4 regions of the Pectobacterium sp. HCp5_1 genome follow, and region 2 is predicted to be linked to each of the others. Evidence: predicted binding sites of a transcription regulator. Region 2 holds the regulator's gene; each other region holds the start of a gene.
The links. Region 2 encodes Fur, which represses iron uptake genes when iron is present. Its sites were predicted from a motif close to ATAATAATGAGAACNACTATCAA; they were not measured.
Positions count from the first base shown of each region.

Region 1: the regulator Fur is predicted to act here: its motif matches at 2,489-2,511, upstream of exbB (tol-pal system-associated acyl-CoA thioesterase).
Region 3: the regulator Fur is predicted to act here: its motif matches at 1,173-1,195, upstream of Q3A88_RS13380 (siderophore-interacting protein).
Region 4: the regulator Fur is predicted to act here: its motif matches at 1,641-1,663, upstream of Q3A88_RS12070 (TonB-dependent receptor domain-containing protein).

Region 1 is NZ_JAUMIO010000015.1:61,713-66,406, forward strand. It holds gene Q3A88_RS12130 (TRAP transporter large permease) at 1-186, opposite strand, end outside; gene Q3A88_RS12135 (TRAP transporter small permease) at 202-708, opposite strand; gene Q3A88_RS12140 (TRAP transporter substrate-binding protein) at 951-1,928, opposite strand; gene exbB (tol-pal system-associated acyl-CoA thioesterase) at 2,600-3,613, shown strand; gene exbD (TonB system transport protein ExbD) at 3,617-4,042, shown strand; gene Q3A88_RS12155 (substrate-binding domain-containing protein) at 4,153-4,694, opposite strand, start outside.
Region 2 is NZ_JAUMIO010000005.1:52,107-56,800, reverse strand. It holds gene glnS (glutamine--tRNA ligase) at 1-1,633, shown strand, start outside; gene fur (ferric iron uptake transcriptional regulator) at 1,697-2,146, opposite strand; gene fldA (flavodoxin FldA) at 2,477-3,004, opposite strand; gene Q3A88_RS05595 (methyl-accepting chemotaxis protein) at 3,891-4,694, shown strand, end outside.
Region 3 is NZ_JAUMIO010000018.1:1,018-5,711, forward strand. It holds gene Q3A88_RS13370 (metallophosphoesterase) at 1-235, shown strand, start outside; gene Q3A88_RS13375 (SDR family NAD(P)-dependent oxidoreductase) at 272-1,117, shown strand; gene Q3A88_RS13380 (siderophore-interacting protein) at 1,273-2,178, shown strand; gene dsbG (thiol:disulfide interchange protein DsbG) at 2,212-2,967, opposite strand; gene Q3A88_RS13390 (LysE family translocator) at 3,235-3,858, shown strand; gene Q3A88_RS13395 (LysR family transcriptional regulator) at 3,902-4,694, opposite strand, start outside.
Region 4 is NZ_JAUMIO010000015.1:45,416-50,109, forward strand. It holds gene Q3A88_RS12070 (TonB-dependent receptor domain-containing protein) at 1-1,528, opposite strand, end outside; gene Q3A88_RS12075 (SUKH-3 domain-containing protein) at 1,803-2,306, shown strand; gene parC (DNA topoisomerase IV subunit A) at 2,534-4,694, shown strand, end outside.

The DNA of each region.
Region 1 (4,694 bases), on a different contig from region 2:
AATAAAGAAAGGAATGGCGAGCAGTGAGAATTTATTCACCCCGCTCGTAATTTGGATCATGACAGCTTCCAGAGGAATCTCGATCCAAAATGCACCGACGATAGCACTCAAACCGACTGAATAGGCTACAGGAACGCCGACGGCAAGCAAAACCGCCAGTGTTGCAAGTAAGACGAAAGCATCCATGGTATTGGCTCCGGGTTAAGAATTGCCGAGCATGACCACGGGACGTTTATCCTGTGAGCCAAAGCAAATTCGTTCGATGATGAATAATAATGTAATGAGCGAACCAATCGGTAAGGGGAGGTAAGTTTCCCCGGCGCTTAATAAAGGGAATTCGGCGACGGGTTGTTCCCAGAGTTCAATACACAGCATAGTGCCGTAGTAAAGAATAAAGACGCTTATGATCATCATCAGAAGTTCAGCGATAAAAGCACATGCGCTTTTTAATTTTTCAGGTAAGCGATCGGTTAACATGGTCACTGCAATGTGCGTACAAGCTCGATAGCTAACGGCGGCACCGACAAAGGTAAACGTCACCATACACAGAATAGAGATGGGTTCTGGCCATGAAATTCCCTCATTCATTACATAGCGGGAAAATATTCCCATAGGAATAATGAGTGTCATAATTAATAATGAAATACCAGAGACCCACATAGCAATTCTGTATAACAGGTCCATGGCTGAAATGTATGCGTTGGCCATATTCTCTACCCGATGAAAAGAATGGCAGATAAAGCCACGAGTGCTTTATCCCTATTAACTACCCGTTTTATACCAAGCCGGTTGTAGGAGTGCGGCGTGTTTGCCCCAAAAAGGCAGCAGCATGTCGTACAGTGGAATACATCACCCTGCTTTATTCGTATAAAGGGCCAACACGTTGCATGGTGAAAAACGACGACGTGTGGCCCTATCTCGACAACGGAACTATTTTAGATATAAGTTTTTTATTGGACGTCAGCGACGGCTTTAATCAGATCCTGATATTTGGCACCAAACTGATCGCGTACGGGTTGCGTGGCTTTGAAATAGTACTCGGTATCAATTTCATGGAACTGAACGCCGCCAGCTTTCATTTTATCCAGAGATTGCTGCGTATATTCTTTCCACAGTACGCGCTGTTCCTGCTGTGCTTCTTTCGCCAGCTTCAGGATAAGATCCTGATCTTCCTTGGATAGTTTGTCCCATTTGGCTTTGGAATACAGGAACAGCTCAGGAATAATGAAGTGGCGACTCCAGGTATAGTTTTTCACGACAGGCAGGTAGTTGTGTGCGACAAACGTTGGCGGGTTATTTTCGGTGCCGTCAATGACGCCGGTTTGCATGCCGCTGAAGACCTCACTCACGCCCATGGCAATCGAGTTAGCCCCCATCGCTTTTAGCGTGGCCAGCGCAACTGGGCTACCCTGTACGCGAATTTTCATGCCTTTGAGGTCTTCTGGTTTCACCACCGGATCCTTGGTGATTAAGTTACGCGTTCCCGCGTCCATCCAGCCCAGGAAAACCAATTTTGATTTACTGCTCTGGGTAATCTTGTCACCAATTTCCTGACCGATTTTTCCATCCAGCACTTTATGCAGATGATCTTCATCACGGAAAATATAGGGCAGTGTGAAGACTTCTATTTCCGGTAAAATCGCCGCAACAGGCGTCATTGATACGCGAATAATATCAATGGCACCGAGCTGCGCCTGCTCAATCATTTGTTTCTCATCACCCAATACTCCGCCGGGGAAGGTTTTAATTTCCAGCCTGCCACTTGTGGCAGCTTTTAATTTCTCTCCCATTTTCTGAACGGCGACGACATTCGGGTAACCTTCAGGGTGAACATCAGAGGCTTTAATTTGTTGTGCCTGAATCGCGTGGCTCATCAGGAGTGCAGTAGAACCCAGACAAACGCCGATCAATGTTTTCGACAGCTTCATTGAATTATCTCCAGAGGTGGGGTGATATTATCGATAATCAAATAGTGATTTAAAAATATAAACCCATGAAAAATAGAGTAATGAGCAGCGGGTTTAATGATGAGAACACGGAAATCTATTACGTATTATTGTGGCACACGTCAGCATTCTCTGCGAGTTAAGCTAACCTATTATACAACTTCGTAGAATGACTCGTGTCACAAAAGAAAAAGCTAATATGAAATGCTGTTTTATATGGATTTTATTCCTGCTTTCTTCATGTAGATATACATAACATGATGTTTTTATTTGTCTTATTTTCTTCTTGTGCACCTGTTTATTTCAGTAAACTTATCGCCAGCCATTGTGAAATGGTGTGATAACTTAATGTTGATCACAAAAAGCCGATAATAAAAATTCGATCATAAAATCTGGGATATCACGCCGTGTTTTCGGGCTATCCCGCCCGGGATATTCCGTAATGGGCTTTTTCTTGTCGTTTTTATGCTTTTTCTGTCGATATGCAGGCAATACCCCTTAAACCCTGTCAAAACGCAAGGAAAGTGCGTTATCTGATGTAAATAATAATGAGAACGACTATCAATTCGTTCAGGGTTTGGTATCATTTCAGGCTGCGTTATTGCGTCATAGTACCTGCGGGTATCGTACTGAATGAATGGTGGAGGCACAGCGTGAAGACGGCTGTCAGTAATACAACTCAACAGGTGTTATCAACCTGGCAAAAAAAACGTGGCGCGTTCAGCGCATTTTCCCGTAGCGTGCTGGTTATCCTGCTGTGTACGGCGGGACTAAGTGGAAATGCGTTTGCGGCTCCCGCAACGGCACCGTTATCGACAGAGAATGCAGCACCCGTCGCTCAGCCTGCTGCTGCTGCGTCGCCTTCCGCTCCTGTGACGACCGATGTGCAGGCACCAGCGTCAGCACTCGCGCTGCCTGCCAGTGCGGCACCGGGCACCAATAACCTGATGAAAACCGATTTGTCCGTCTGGGGTATGTACCAGCACGCTGACGCCGTGGTGAAAACGGTGATGATCGGTTTACTGCTGGCCTCCGTGATTACCTGGGCGATCTTCTTCAGTAAAAGCGTTGAGATGTCTGGCGCGAAACGCCGCCTGCGTCGTGAGTATCTGGCGTTGGAACAGGCGAAAACACTGGACGACGCGCTGGAAACTGCGGACGCGTTCAAAGCCGGCAGCGTCGCACAGCAATTGCTGGTGGATGCGCAGAACGAACTGGAGCTTTCCGCACGTTCTGATGACAACAACGGAATTAAAGAGCGCACCGCGTTTCGTCTGGAACGTCGCGTGGCGGCTACCGGGCGTCACATGGGGCGTGGTAACGGCTATCTGGCGACCGTCGGCGCAGTTGCCCCGTTCGTGGGGCTGTTCGGTACGGTATGGGGCATCATGAACAGCTTCATCGGTATCGCACAGACGCAAACCACTAACCTGGCGGTCGTTGCTCCGGGGATTGCAGAAGCCCTGCTGGCGACGGCGATTGGTCTGGTTGCCGCGATTCCTGCGGTGGTCATCTATAACGTCTTTGCTCGTTCGATTGCTGGTTACAAAGCGATGGTCGGCGATGTGGCTGCCCAAGTGCTGCTGCTGCAAAGTCGCGATCTCGACGTGGCTGCCAGCAACGATAACCGGGCGTCTTCAGCAGCGCATAAACTGCGGGTGGGTTAAGTCATGGCGATGCATTTGAAGGAGGACGTGAGTGATGACGGTGAAATGCATGACATTAACGTCACGCCGTTCATTGACGTCATGCTGGTTCTGCTGATTATCTTCATGGTAGCGGCCCCGCTGGCAACGGTAGACATTCGTGTCGATCTGCCAGCCTCATCGGCAGCACCACAGCCGCGGCCGGAAAAACCGCTTTATCTGACGGTAAAAGCGGACAAGCAAATGTTCCTGGGTGAAGAGGTGGTTAGCGAGCAGTCGCTGGCGCAGGTGCTGGATGCGAAAACCAGTGCCAACAAAGAAACGACCATCTTTTTTCAGGCTGATAAAAGCGTCGATTATGAAACCATCATGAGCGTGATGGATTCACTGCGTAAAGCGGGCTACCTCAAGGTCGGCCTGGTCGGTGCGGAAACCGCTGCCGCTAAATAACGGCTGAGGGTTGCGTTGTAAGAAGGAATGCGGATGTTCAAACCGCGTTCCTTTTTTTATGTCTGCAGGTTTACATCTGGGTGATAGGGCAGAGTGGTTGGGCGTTAAGGCTACGCCCGCGAGTCAGGATGACGCCAGTGAATCCGCGTCGGGATATAGCGTCGATCTTCTTCAAGCGGCTGTTGTGCAATCAGGCTGGTCACCATCTCAAAGCTGCTGCGTGCCAGATTTTCACAATCCTGCGCCACGGTATCGATCTTCAACGGTAAGCAGTCAAACAGATAGTGATCGTCAAAGCAGCACAGTCGAATGCCGCTTTCCATCAGGTTATGCTGGTTCATATAGCGCAGCACGCCTTCCATCAGGCCACAGGCGGCAACAAACAGCGCTTTTGGCGGACGACCCAGCGTTGCACACAGCTGAGCAAACATTTCATAACCCGCACTGGGGTGATAGCTGCCGTGAATAATCCACTCCGGCTTGCAATCGATACCTGCGCGTGTGAGCCCAAGCTGGAAGCCTTCCAGACGGTGACGAGTCGGAGAAATTCGCGGCTGGCCGCCAAGGAAATAGAATTCATCACGATGCTGGCGGGCGATACGCTCGACCATTTCCGCCGTGGATTCTACCGCTTCGGAAATCACCATCGGCA
Region 2 (4,694 bases):
CAACTTTATCCGTCAGATTATTGATGAAGATCTGGCGTCCGGTAAGCATGACCATATTCAGACGCGTTTCCCGCCAGAGCCGAACGGCTATCTGCATATTGGGCATGCAAAGTCTATTTGCCTGAATTTTGGTATCGCGCGTGACTATCAGGGGCAATGCAACCTGCGTTTTGACGATACTAATCCGGTAAAAGAAGACATCGAATACGTTGAGTCGATCAAACGTGACGTTGAGTGGCTGGGTTTTTCATGGAGCGGCGACGTTCGCTATTCTTCTGATTATTTCGATCAACTGCACGCTTATGCGGTTGAGCTGATCGGTAAAGGGCTGGCTTACGTTGATGAACTGACGCCTGAGCAGATTCGCGAATACCGCGGTACGCTGACGGCACCGGGAAAAAACAGCCCTTACCGCGATCGCACCGTGCAGGAAAACCTGACGCTGTTTGAAAAAATGCGTAACGGTGGGTTTGCGGAAGGTACAGCCTGTCTGCGTGCAAAAATCGATATGGCATCGTCCTTTATCGTGATGCGCGATCCGGTGTTGTATCGCATTAAATTTGCCGATCACCACCAGACGGGCAACAAGTGGTGCATCTACCCGATGTATGACTTCACCCACTGCATTTCCGATGCGCTGGAAGGGATCACGCATTCGCTGTGTACGCTGGAATTCCAGGACAACCGTCGTCTGTATGACTGGGTGCTGGATAACATCACTATTCCTTGCCATCCACGTCAGTACGAGTTCTCTCGCCTCAATCTTGAATACGCGATTATGTCCAAGCGTAAGCTGAACCAGCTGGTTGTGGAAAACGTCGTTGAAGGATGGGACGATCCGCGTATGCCGACCATCTCTGGTTTGCGTCGTCGTGGTTATAGCGCAGCCTCTATCCGTGAATTCTGTGTGCGCATCGGCGTAACGAAGCAGGATAACAACGTGGAAATGGCCGCGCTTGAATCCTGTATCCGCGACGACCTGAATGAGAACGCGCCGCGTGCCATGGCGGTGCTGGATCCGGTCAAAGTCGTGATCGAGAACCTGTCAGCCGAGCACGAAGAGTTTGTCGCGATGCCAAACCATCCGAACAAGCCAGAAATGGGTTCACGTCAGGTCGCATTCAGCCGCGAAGTTTACATCGATCGTGCTGACTTCCGTGAAGAAGCTAACAAGCAGTACAAGCGTCTGGTGCTGGGTAAAGAAGTGCGTCTGCGTAACGCTTATGTGATCAAAGCAGAACGCATTGAAAAAGACGAGCAGGGTACTATCACCACGATCTACTGTAGCTATGATGCGGAAACGCTGAGCAAAGATCCGGCTGATGGTCGTAAAGTGAAAGGCGTTATCCACTGGGTTTCTGCGGCACACGCTGTACCAGCTGAATTCCGCTTGTACGATCGCCTGTTCAGTGTGGCAAACCCTGGCGCGGCGGAAGACTTCCTGTCGACGATTAATCCAGATTCACTGAAAATTACGCAAGGTTTTGTGGAAGCAAGCCTGGCGCAGGCAGAAGCAGAGAAAGCGTATCAGTTTGAGCGTGAAGGCTATTTCTGTGCTGACCGCGTTTACTCCAGTGCAGAACATCTGGTGTTTAACCGTACGGTTGGACTACGTGATACCTGGGTAGGCTAAGGCCACCAGTTAGAAGACAAAAATAAAACCGCCTCGGCGGTTTTATTTTTTTATGCGGTCGATTTATCGTGTGGAATCGTGCAGGGTTTCATCCTCTCGGCAATCCCCTTCACTGCAATGCCCATAAAGATACAGACTGTGGTTGGACAGTTTAATGCCGTGTCTTTCTGCGATCTCACGTTGACGTGCTTCGATATATTCATCGCGGAATTCAATGACTTTGCCACAGTCGAGGCAAATTAAGTGATCGTGATGATGCTGCTGCGTCAATTCAAAGACGGATTTGCCACCTTCGAAGTTATGACGGGTTACGATACCCGCATCATCAAACTGGTTGAGTACGCGATAGACGGTAGCGAGACCAATCTCTTCGCCCATATCAATCAGTTTCTTATATAAATCTTCCGCACTGACGTGATGGCAGACAGGGTCCTGTAACACTTCCAGTATTTTCAGTCTTGGAAGAGTGACTTTCAGGCCGGCCTTCTTTAATGCGGTATTGTTGTCAGTCATGCGGGTTTAATCCTGTTGCTTACTTATCAATGGAGGCTGCCTAGCCTATGACATCGGTCGGCTCAAAAAATGCAAAAGCGTCTCAATTATAGAACCGCGCATACAAAATGAAAACAAGGGAATGTTAACAATATTGTCCCCATTCACACTATTGGTATACAACGCAATTCGTTGTTGATGAATGAGGAAATGATGATGCACATACAAAGCCGATGGGATTATTGTACAGGTTTACTGATAGAAGTTAAAAAAATGTATCAATTATTATGAAAGGTTTTACCTATCAATGCTGTTTTCGGCTCTGATAGGGATTATCAGAGCCGAAATGGCTTAGCCAACCAGTTCTTTCAGGTTCAGCTCATCGCTGATCTGTTTCACCCACGTTGTTACGCGTTCGCTGGTCAGTTCAGGCTGGCGGTCTTCATCGATAGCCAGACCGATGAAGTGATTGTCGTCGGCGAGCCCTTTAGAGGCTTCAAAGTAATAGCCCTCTGTTGGCCAGTGGCCGACAATTGTCGCGCCGCGAGGTTCAATGATGTCACGGATGGTGCCCATGGCATCACAGAAGTATTCTGCATAATCTTCCTGATCGCCGCAGCCAAACAGAGCAACCAATTTTCCTGTGAAATCCACTTCTTCCAGCGACGGGAAGAAGTCATCCCAATCGCACTGAGCTTCACCGTAATACCAGGTTGGAATACCCAGCAGCAGAATATCGAAACCTTCGAGGTCTTCTTTGCTGCTTTTGGCGATGTCATGAACATCAGCGACGTTGGTGCCTAACTGCTGTTGAATCGTTTTGGCGATGTTTTCAGTGTTGCCGGTATCACTGCCAAAGAATATTCCGATGAGAGCCATGAATTAAATAACCTCTTGATTCCTAATGGTATGGTGTAATGTTTCACCCACTTATCTGTTAATAATAACAGACACTCACATCGGGAGAAACTCGTATCGGTAAGGATGCGTAAATCAAGAGTGTGTGGAATGCGGGGTAAGTAAGAAAACGAAAACCTCTCTGTTGATACTAAATCCCCTATAATGAATAGGGATTATGTTATCGTCTGAGATTCAGTACACATTTCCTTAATATAATTGCGGTTATATATTTGCAACGACGTTTCATTTTTTATGGATGTATTTTTTATTTCTCTGGTTGTTTCAATTGTAATTAAAAGCAGACTTCTGTTTGTGAAAAATAAAAATCACGGAGCGGTACATCACTATTCCTGAGAATTAAAGTGCACACAAAAGATAATGTTTTATAGGACTGAAAATCGGTAACATTTCTCGGGAATATTCTTAATGAATGGAAATAAGAATTATAACCATTTGCAGCTGAAACGATGTAATCATGAAAGAAAGGGTTTTATTCTTTTGATGTTAAAGAATAAAATGAAAACTCATCTCAAATCACCTTATTGCCTAATAGGTATGTCCGTGCCAACGCAAGCAGGACGTGGGTGCGCGGCACGTTTGATTGCAACTCTCTGATTAAAAGACTTATATCTATAGAAATAGGTGAATTTATTCTCAGTGTGAAAAATTATATTAATAAATATAGCGAGAACGCTAAATATTCTCTGTATTTAGCCGATGAGTTAGCGTGGTTTTTGAGTTTTCAACTCGGTGAAATGTGAACGCTAGGGAGAAGTGACTTGTTTCATGGTGTGAATTTTCTGATTCATATCGGTTGATTAGCGATAAAAATCTTTTTAACCATTTTCCTGATTTGGAGTGAGCTATGAAACTTATAAAAAATATTGCCATCAGAACCGCGATGCTGTGGGTGCTGGGCATTTTTTGTGTTCTTTGGGGTGGCGTATCGATATATACCATGTTCTCTTTTAAAGAGATGACGGCGACCTCGAAAACCAGCACCTTGCTGGTTCAGAACATGAATTTTATCAACCAGGGCAACGATCAATATTTCCGTATGGTAACCCGTCTGGCGCGTGCGGTTGACGCTCGTCGCAGCGGTGATAATGCTACCGCAGATAAAGAGCAGGCTTCTGCACTTGTCGCGCTGGATAAACTGAAATCAGATTTGGTGGCGTTTAATGCTATCGATCATGCGGATCTGGATGCTGCGCTGGTACAGGCGGTCAGCCGTGACTGGAATAACCTGGTGACTCAGGGCGTTGAACCGCTTTACCAGAAGGCCGTTGCCAACGCGTTGGATGACTACCAAAATCAAGCCAAAAACGTTGTGCCACCATTGAGTCGTCAATTTGGTGCCTCTCTCTCCGCATTCAGTAACGCCAGCGCAGAGAAATTTGATGCCGCAGGTGTTCGTTTTGAAGAAATCACCACGATTGGACAGAACATTTTGCTAAGCGGGCTGATTATTGGTCTGATCATGCTGTTCCTGACCGATCGCTATCTGGTGGTATGTCTGGTTCGTCCGTTAAACGATCTGCGCTATCACTTTAGCGTGATTGCTTCCGGCCACTTGGGCAAACCGATTCTGGACTTTGGTAATAACTGTGTCGGTCGCTTGTTCCCACTGCTACGTGAAATGCAGGGGAGTTTGGCTAGCACGGTTAGC
Region 3 (4,694 bases), on a different contig from region 2:
GCGGGTTAATTCACATTATGGCGTTAGTCTTCAACTATCGGGGCATACGCATGGTGGGATGATTCGGGGGCTGGATATTGCAATCAAGCCTGCTAATGACGGTTTTATCTCTGGCCTATACCGAGTGGGGGAGATGAATCTTTACGTCAGTAACGGGGCGGGTTTATGGAATGGGTTTCCCGTTCGATTAGGTCGGCCTGCCGAGATCACGCATATCGTCTTAAACAAAGGATAAGCAGTACGGCTTGTTCTGTATTAAAGAGGAATGGATATGAACGACACGATTATTGCAAAGGGGCGTACCGCTGTGATTACCGGCGCGGCTAAAGGCTTGGGAGCCGCGGCGGCGCGCCGCTTAGCGGCTGAAGGTATGCGGCTGAGCTTGTTTGATCGTGATGCAGAAGGGCTGAAAACACTAGCTACTTCTCTGGGGTCTGACGTTGACGCTATTTGCGTGTTGGGTGATGTTACGGTTGAAAACGATCTAAAACGCTTACAGGAACGCACCTTTGCCCAATTCGGTGAGGTGGCGCTTTTGATGAATAACGCGGCGATCAAAGAGGGGGCGAGCCCATGGGGCAAGCCTTGTGATTGGTTGCTTCAACTTAATGCGAATCTTTTTTCTATCATCACGATGCAGCATCTCTTCGTACCTAACATGATGGCGCAAGAGGGAAGGAGTGCGATTGTGAACCTAGGATCAAAAGAAGGAATTACCACCCCACCGGGTAACGCCGCCTACAGCGTTGCTAAAGCCGGAGTTAAAGTCTTGACTGAACAATTAGCGCATGAACTGCGTAATCATATCGGTGGAAAAGTGACGGCTCACTTGCTGGTGCCGGGATATACGTGGACGCCGATGAATTTCCCTGGCATGGATGAAACCACGGATTCTCAACCCTCTGCTGCCTGGAGTGCGCATCAGGTCATCGATTATTTTATCGAGCATTTTCGTCAAGGGGATTTTTATATCATTTGCCCAGATAATGAAGTCACAACGGCGATGGATAAAAAACGTATTGCTTGGGCTTCTCAGGATATTCTCAACAATCGTCCTGCGCTATCCCGTTGGCATCCAGAATGGAAAATGGCTTTTGAGGAATGGATGGCGTCCTAATTGGGCTCTAGGTGGAGCATTACGACAGCATGTCGGATAATCATTCATCTGAATGGTGATAATGATTATCGTTAGTGTTTTGTTTATGGTAAGTTGCGGTGATGGGTTTGATCCCACTGACTGATTTTCCTTACAAAACATACGGTTTTCTCACTATGTCTTTAGCTACCCGTACAACGTCTTCCGCCTATCGGCTGTTCAACTTACGCTTAGAGAGTAAGACGTTACTCTCACCTTCATTAGCTCGCTGCGTGTTCACCGGCCCAGAAGTGCGCCAGATGAAACTGGACGCGCCGGATCAGCGCATCAAGCTGCTGTTCGCCAGTGAAAGCGGGGAACTGACGCCGATGGCCGTGAGCGATATCTGGTATCAGGATTATCTGGCGCTTCCGCGTGAGCGTCGCCCCATTTTGCGTACCTATACGCTGCGTTCCGTTTCACGCGAGTCACAGCAGGCAACGATCGATTTTGTGCTGCACGGCGATACCGGGCCTGCCTCAAGCTGGGCGAATCACGCTAAGCCGGGCGATGCGCTACAGATTGTCGCGCCCAATGCGGAGGCCGATGGCGACAGCGGCGGCTATGAATGGGCACCGCACGAGGGCGTTGAGCAGGTGCTGCTGATTGCGGATGAAACGGCGCTGCCTGCGGCAATGGGAATTCTTGAACAGCTGGCTACCCAGCCTTCTCCGCCGTCGGTGCAGGCTTTTTTTGAAGTGCCGAAAGCGGCTGACTGCGTGACATCAGGCGACTTCCCGTTTGCGCAGATTCACTGGCTGCCGCGTGAGGAAACGGGCAGCACAGTATGGGGCGAACGCCTGCTGGCTGCGGTGCAACAGGACGTGAAGATTCCCGCCAGTGCCTGTACTAACCGTGATGAAATCGCACAGGAAACGCCAGAAGACGAGCTACTGTGGGAACGGGCAACGGCACATCGCCCGTTTTACGCGTGGGCGGCGGGAGAATCTTCCGCCATCAAACGGCTGCGCCGCTATCTGCTCGACGAGCGGCACCTCGATAAAGAGACGATCAACTTTATGGCGTACTGGTCTCATCGCTAAGAGAAACGTCAGGAGGGAGATTCCCTCCTGTGTCTATTTCCCCATCATCTCCGCCAGCTGCTGTGCATCCGGCAGCCCGACGACCTGCTGTAGCTCATTCTTATCATTCAGGTAATAGATGGCGGGCGTGACGTTTGCACCCAGTTCATCCATTAGTCGCTGATTATGCTGAATGTTATTCCAGATATCGCGTGATGAGGCCTTGGGGAACGGGGGCACCGTTTTGCCGTTCGAGAGCTCATATTCATGCCAGGCTTTAGCCGGATCGCTGGCGGCAAGAATCGCGGCGGCATAACGCCCGCTTTCCGGTTTGATGACGCCGACCAGCAGGGTTTGCAACTGGACTTTCCCCGCTTTTACCCACGGCTGTGCCTGCTGCCAGAACTGTTTGCAGTACGGGCAGAACGGATCGGCAAAGACGATGATTTTACGCGGTGCATCCTTCGCCCCTTCGGTAATAAACGACGCCTGCTGTAATTTCTGCCACATCTCCCGACCGGCAGGCACATACACTTCCTGCTGAATTAGCGCTTCACTCAGGTTGTTGCCGTGTTCGTCATACATATAGCCCGAAATGGCATGCTTACCGTCCGGCGTTAAGTAGATAGTCACCCCCACGCCCTGATAACTACCCAGCCAGCCTTGTACGCCGCCGGGGGCAGTGAACGGTTTGATGATCGTAATACCTTGTTTTTCGATGCTCTTCACCGCATCTGGCAGAGCATCTTGCGCCAGAGAAGGCGCGGAAAGCGTCAATAAAGCGAGCGTGAGGAAGACGCGTTTTATCATGGTGTTGCACCTGTATTGTGAGTCATTGCCTGCCGGATAGCGTAGCGGAAGGCAACCGGCTGGGGGAGCTTATTTACGCTTTTTGAATCTGGGCCTGATGTGAGCTGTCGTTATGCGATCTTGGCTGAAGAGATGTGTTGGGTAGGGTCAGGCTCTGTCGTATATTACGTGGAGCTTAATTAGGATTGCTTGTCGGTTGTCTTGCACCATTCTTCTCGCAGAGAAGGATGCGTTTTGTGGTTTTCCCTGCTGGAGTGATGAATTACCGTGACGTTGACCGAATCGCTGATTGCTTTTACGTTTGCCGCGACGCTATTAACCCTGACGCCGGGTTTGGACACGGCATTGATTCTACGCACCGCGACCGTTGAAGGCAGTAAGAAGGCCTTCCATGCGGCGTTTGGTATTCAAGTCGGCTGCCTGATTTGGGGCGCGATGGTGGCGTTTGGTCTGGGAACGCTGATTGCGGCGTCGGAACTGGCCTATAACATCCTGAAATGGTGCGGTGCGGCGTATCTCTGCTGGCTGGGTTTGCAAATGATCCTGAAACCCAGAACCGAGTTGGTGATGGCGGCGTCACAAGACGCACCGAAGCAGCAGAACTGGTTTCTCCGTGGCATGTTGGGTAACGTACTCAATCCGAAAATCGGCGTGTTCTATGTTTCATTCCTGCCGCAGTTTATCCCTGCCGGCCATTCGGTCGTGCTGTGGACTTACCTGCTTGTTCTTATTCACGTCTTTATCGGCACGCTGTGGTCGTCCACGCTGATTGCCGCTACGCGCCCGCTGTCGCGTTTTTTACGTCGTGGTTCCGTAGTGAAGTGGATGGACCGAACGACAGGCGTTCTCTTTCTGGCATTCGCCGCGCGTCTGGCTTTTTCCCGGCGGTAGGACGGCTTTAGCATCGATATTATCGATAAACGCCCCTCATACCTCAGAGCCTGCCGAACAGTAGCGCGATGAGCGTGAGGATCGCTTTACTGAGCGGCTGTCCTTTCTCTTCTGCTAACAGATAGAGTGGGGTGGTGCGCCTTTCCCCCTGTTGCAACGGTAATATTTGCAAGTCGCCGCGCGTAATGTGTTCTGCAATTCGTGCTTCCGGCAGCCAGCCGTAGCCCACCTGATGCAAAACGGCCTGCGTAGCGGCTTCAAACGTGGTGAATGTCCAACTCTCGGCGGAGGAAGGCTGCGTATGCGGCGCTGTGCGCGTCACGATCTCTACGCAAGGGTAGTGAGACAGTGCCTCGTGGCTTAACGGCGTGGGGAGTGCGAAAAGCGGATGGTGGCAGTGCGCAACAGCGACAAAATCAACGTTCATCAGCCATTGCCCAGCGAGGTCGTCAAGCTCACGTTGTGTAATGACGTAAATGTCCGCATCGCGTGCCTTCAACTGTTCCGGCGTTTCATTGCGCAGTACTTCGGTCAGGTGGATACGTGTGGCCGGGTGCTGTTTTTGAAAAGTGCTGAGCAGGTGAAATAGGCGATCTTTGGGGAAGGTGCTGTCAACAACCAGGTTGATGCTGGACTGTTCACCCATTTTCAGTGAATGGGCGCGGGCCTCCAACGCATGAAACGAACGTATTACGGGCCGTACCTGCGCGAGTAGATTTTCGCCCTCTGGCGTGAGCTCGGCTTTGCGTCCGTGGATCGTGAGTAGCGCGATGCCCAATCGCTCTTGCAGCAGAGCAAGCTGGTAGCTGACTGAAGACTGACTGCGATGAAGCGCA
Region 4 (4,694 bases), on a different contig from region 2:
GCGTGATGTCGTAGAGGAAGCTCAGAGACGGCAGGACTTGCGTATCGCTGTTGGCTTTGCCGTACAGTCTGTTGACATCGGATTCACTGATGACACTGCCGTCACCGCTCAGGCGAACCGTGTTGGTCGGTTTGGTACGCTGATGGATAGCGCGCACGGCAGGGACAACCGAAAAGGCGTGCCCCGCCAGATCCCACGTAGCGGTATCCTGCACAAAGCCGCCGACGGTGTAGCTATTGCTATCGGCTTCCGGCTGCATGATGTTATTGGCACCCGTTTGGTTAGGCGACTGCCTGAACGGACGCTCTGTTTTGCTTTGGCTGGCGTTAAGGCCCCAACTGAACTCGTGGCGATCCCAGCTTTTCACCATATGGGTATCGAACCCATAGGTGGTGACATTGTAGTCAGAATAGACGCGGTGGCTATCTGCTGCGGCCATCCCTGTGGTTGCGGGCAGCCAGGTATTGTCGTGTGATTCGCTGTTTTGGAAGTAAATGCGGCTATCAACCAAATCGACCAGCGTGTTGTTAACGGGCGTCCAGCGATCTTTCAGGCTGGCGGTCCAACGGCGTGTCTCGCTGCTCTGTTGCGCCGTGCCGTAAATGGTGTTGTTGCCGCTTGGCAAACTACCCCAGTAGTCATAATGGGTGTGGTTGGTTTTATGGTAATAATCCAGCGTACCGGTGAGCTGATGTTCGTCGTTGGCCTGCCAAATGCCGGACGCCAAAATGGCGTTAGAGTGCCAGTTGGCAGGGTAAGCGGCGATCTCGTCGCTGTTATTACGCGTTTGCTGGCCGTCACGGCGGCTAAATACGACCACACCGCGCAATTCGTCATCACCGCCTGCTGCGGTGATGCCATTATGCCAACCATGGTTGGCGGAGTCGTAGTCGCTCTGAAAACCGAAGTAGTCCTGCTTGCCTGCTTTCAGATAGTCATCGGCAGATTTTGGCCGGAAGGAGACGCTGCCCCCGAGTGCGTTGACCGTATTTTCTGCGGAGGTGACGCCTGACTCAATATCGACGCTGCTGTACACGTAAGGGTCGATATAGTCGCGCCCCATGCCGAAGGTATTGAATCCGGCACGGCTGGCGTAGCTGCGGCCCGTGGCATTGGGCAGGGCGATGCCATCGGTATCGATCGCAACACGGTTGCTTTCAATGCCGCGAATGTTGTAGCCCGTGTAACCGCCGCGGTCGAAGCCGCTTTTCCCGGTATTACTGCCGCCGCTGGACCCGGTTGCGCTCACCAAAGGTTGATAGCGCATGATTGTGCCGAAATTGTTGCCGCCTTCTCTTTGCATGTCTGCAGCAGTCAGCGTCGTGCTTGAACCGGTCTTTTTCTCGACTTTTGGCGAGTGAACCGTCATCACATCGTCAGTCTGTCCCGCTTTCGCCGCCGAATCGTCTTGGTTCTTCACGTTGAGTGCGTTGTTGCCTGTGGTGCTATCCGCTGCCATGCTGTTCAGCGCGACGCCAGTCAAGATGCCGGTGAGAAGAATTTTATTTAAATTCTTGTTAATTAACATAATGATACTCTGCTATAAGGTTGTTCTGGCCAGCGGCGTTGGGGAAACATGGCGTGCTGGTCGCTAACGTCTGCAAGGGAAATGCAAAACGGCGAATAACATTAACTACCATGTGGTAATGATAATTATTATCAATATGCTAGGCATTATCATCTGATGTTGCAACGATGATGAATAATTCTTAATGAAACGGTATGTTCGCTATCAAAACGGAAGCGATGGGCGATGAATCAACGCTGACTTTCCCTGAGCCGCAACCGCGAGTTCATTCACGATGTCGATTGAAATACCCAAATCCGTTTTTTCACTGTTTCACGCGGCAGGCTGGCCGCATGTCGAACCACAATCAGTCCCGCCGTTTGTGCCAGAGAACCATCCGGCCGCTGACATCCTTCACGCGTTCGGCGGGTTGACGGTGGGGCAGTGCGGTGCAGGAGAAGCGTGTGCCAGCGGCGACATCGCTTTTGGCGGCAGCGAGGATTTGCAGCAGGATGAAACGCTGATTGAGTGGCAAGGCATTCTGAATACAACGCTGATTCTGATCGGCGAAACCCATCATTCGCACGGTGCTCTGCTGATGGATAGCGCGGGTGCCTGCTACGGGATGAGCTTTATACATGAGGCATTCTGGTTTGAAGGCGCGTCTTTCGGTGCTGCGGTTGAACGTATTCTGCTTGGCCGTAAGGGGAAACCGATGCTGCGACCCGGCCAGCCGTCAATTTCCGTGTACGGCGAAACGATTACCGCAGATCATCCGAGCGTTCATCGCTACCGCTAGCCACCTTCTCCGGCAGCCGTCGGATTCACATCGGTCATCGCCTGATGCGATGATTCTCTGAGGCGGCATCGTTCCCCGTGGCGCGGTTCCCTGCAGCGTAGTTTTCTGCGAATGGTTCCCTGTGACATCACCTCATCAGATAAGGTACTATTCCCGCCAAACATACCGCCGCTATGGCGTGCCGGAAAGCGTAACCATCGCGCCGCGATGTGAGGGAAGTGAGATAAATGAGTGAGATGACTCATGACGGCGCAGAAAGCCTTGCGCTGCGCACGTTTACCGAAAATGCATACCTAAATTATTCCATGTACGTCATCATGGACAGGGCATTGCCGTTCATTGGCGATGGCCTGAAGCCTGTGCAGCGTCGCATCGTGTATGCGATGTCCGAGCTGGGACTGAATGCCAGCGCCAAGTTTAAAAAATCCGCCCGTACCGTGGGTGACGTGCTGGGTAAATACCACCCGCACGGCGACAGCGCCTGCTATGAAGCGATGGTGCTAATGGCGCAGCCGTTCTCTTATCGCTATCCGCTGGTGGATGGTCAGGGGAACTGGGGTGCGCCGGACGATCCGAAATCCTTCGCCGCCATGCGTTATACCGAATCGCGGCTCTCCAAATATGCGGAAGTGCTGCTGTCTGAACTCGGGCAGGGCACGGTCGATTACACCCCGAACTTTGATGGCACGATGCAAGAGCCGAAGATGCTGCCTGCGCGTCTGCCTAATATTCTGCTGAACGGCACTACTGGGATCGCCGTCGGGATGGCCACGGACATACCGCCGCACAACGTGCGTGAAGTCGCCGCCGCCGCGGTCATGCTGCTGGAAAACCCGAAGGCCTCGCTGGACGAGTTATTGCAGCATGTTCAAGGGCCGGATTTCCCGACGGAAGCTGAAATCATTACGCCGCGCGATGAAGTGCGCAAACTCTACCAGAATGGCCGTGGTTCCGTGCGTATGCGTGCGGTGTGGAAGAAAGAAGACGGTGATGTCGTGATTACCGCGCTGCCACATCAGGTTTCTGGTGCCAAAGTGCTGGAGCAGATTGCCAGCCAGATGCGTGCGAAGAAGCTGCCGATGGTCGAAGACCTGCGTGATGAATCCGATCACGAGAATCCAACCCGTCTGGTACTGGTGCCACGCTCAAACCGGATCGATATGGATCAGGTGATGAACCACCTGTTCGCCACGACCGATCTGGAAAAAAGCTATCGCGTTAACATGAACATGATCGGTCTGGATGGTCGCCCAAGCGTGAAAGGGCTAGTCGAGATCCTGAGCGAGTGGCTGGTCTTCCGTCGCGACACCGTGTGCCGCCGTCTGAACTACCGTCTGGAAAAAGTGCTCAAGCGCCTGCATATCCTTGAAGGTTTGCTGATCGCGTTCCTGAATATCGATGAAGTCATTCATATCATCCGCACGGAAGATGAGCCGAAGCCTGTTCTGATGCGCCAGTTCAGCCTGAGTGAAACACAGGCTGAAGCGATCCTTGAGCTGAAATTACGTCATTTGGCCAAGCTGGAAGAGATGAAGATCCGCGGTGAGCAGGACGATCTGGCAAAAGAGCGCGATCAGCTTCAAGCGCTGCTGGCGTCAGACCGTAAGCTCAGCAACCTGATTAAGAAAGAAATTCAGGCGGATGCGCAAGCCTATGGTGACGAACGTCGTTCACCGCTGCGTGAGCGTGGCGAAGCGAAAGCGATGAGCGAGCACGACTTTGTGCCGTCCGAACCGGTTACCATTGTGCTGTCGGAAATGGGCTGGGTACGCAGCGCGAAAGGGCATGACATCGATCCGGCCGGATTGAGTTACAAAGCGGGCGATAGCTTCCGCGCCGCTGCGAAAGGTAAGAGCAATCAGCCTGTGGTGTTCATTGACTCCACCGGCCGCAGCTATGCGCTGGATCCGATCACGCTGCCTTCTGCGCGCGGTCAGGGTGAGCCGCTGACGGGCAAACTCACGCCGCCGCCGGGCGCGACGATTGAACAGGTGCTGATGGCCGCAGACGATCAGCCGCTGCTGATGGCATCGGATGCGGGTTATGGCTTCGTCTGTACCTTCAACGATCTGGTGGCGCGTAACCGCGCGGGTAAAGCGATTATTACGTTGCCGGATAACGCGAAAGCGCTGGCACCGATCGAGATCAAAGGCGACGATAACCTGCTGATGGCGATCACCGCCGCAGGCAGAATGCTGCTGTTCCCAGTCTCCGATCTGCCACAGCTGTCGAAAGGCAAGGGCAACAAGATTGTGTCCATCTCCTCGGCTGATTTTGCGGAAGGAAAAGACCGTCTGACCTGGCTGTATCTGCTGCCACCACAGGCTTCCGTCACGCTGTACTTCGGTAAGCGTAAGCTGGTGCTGCGTCCGAACGAGCTTCAGAAGT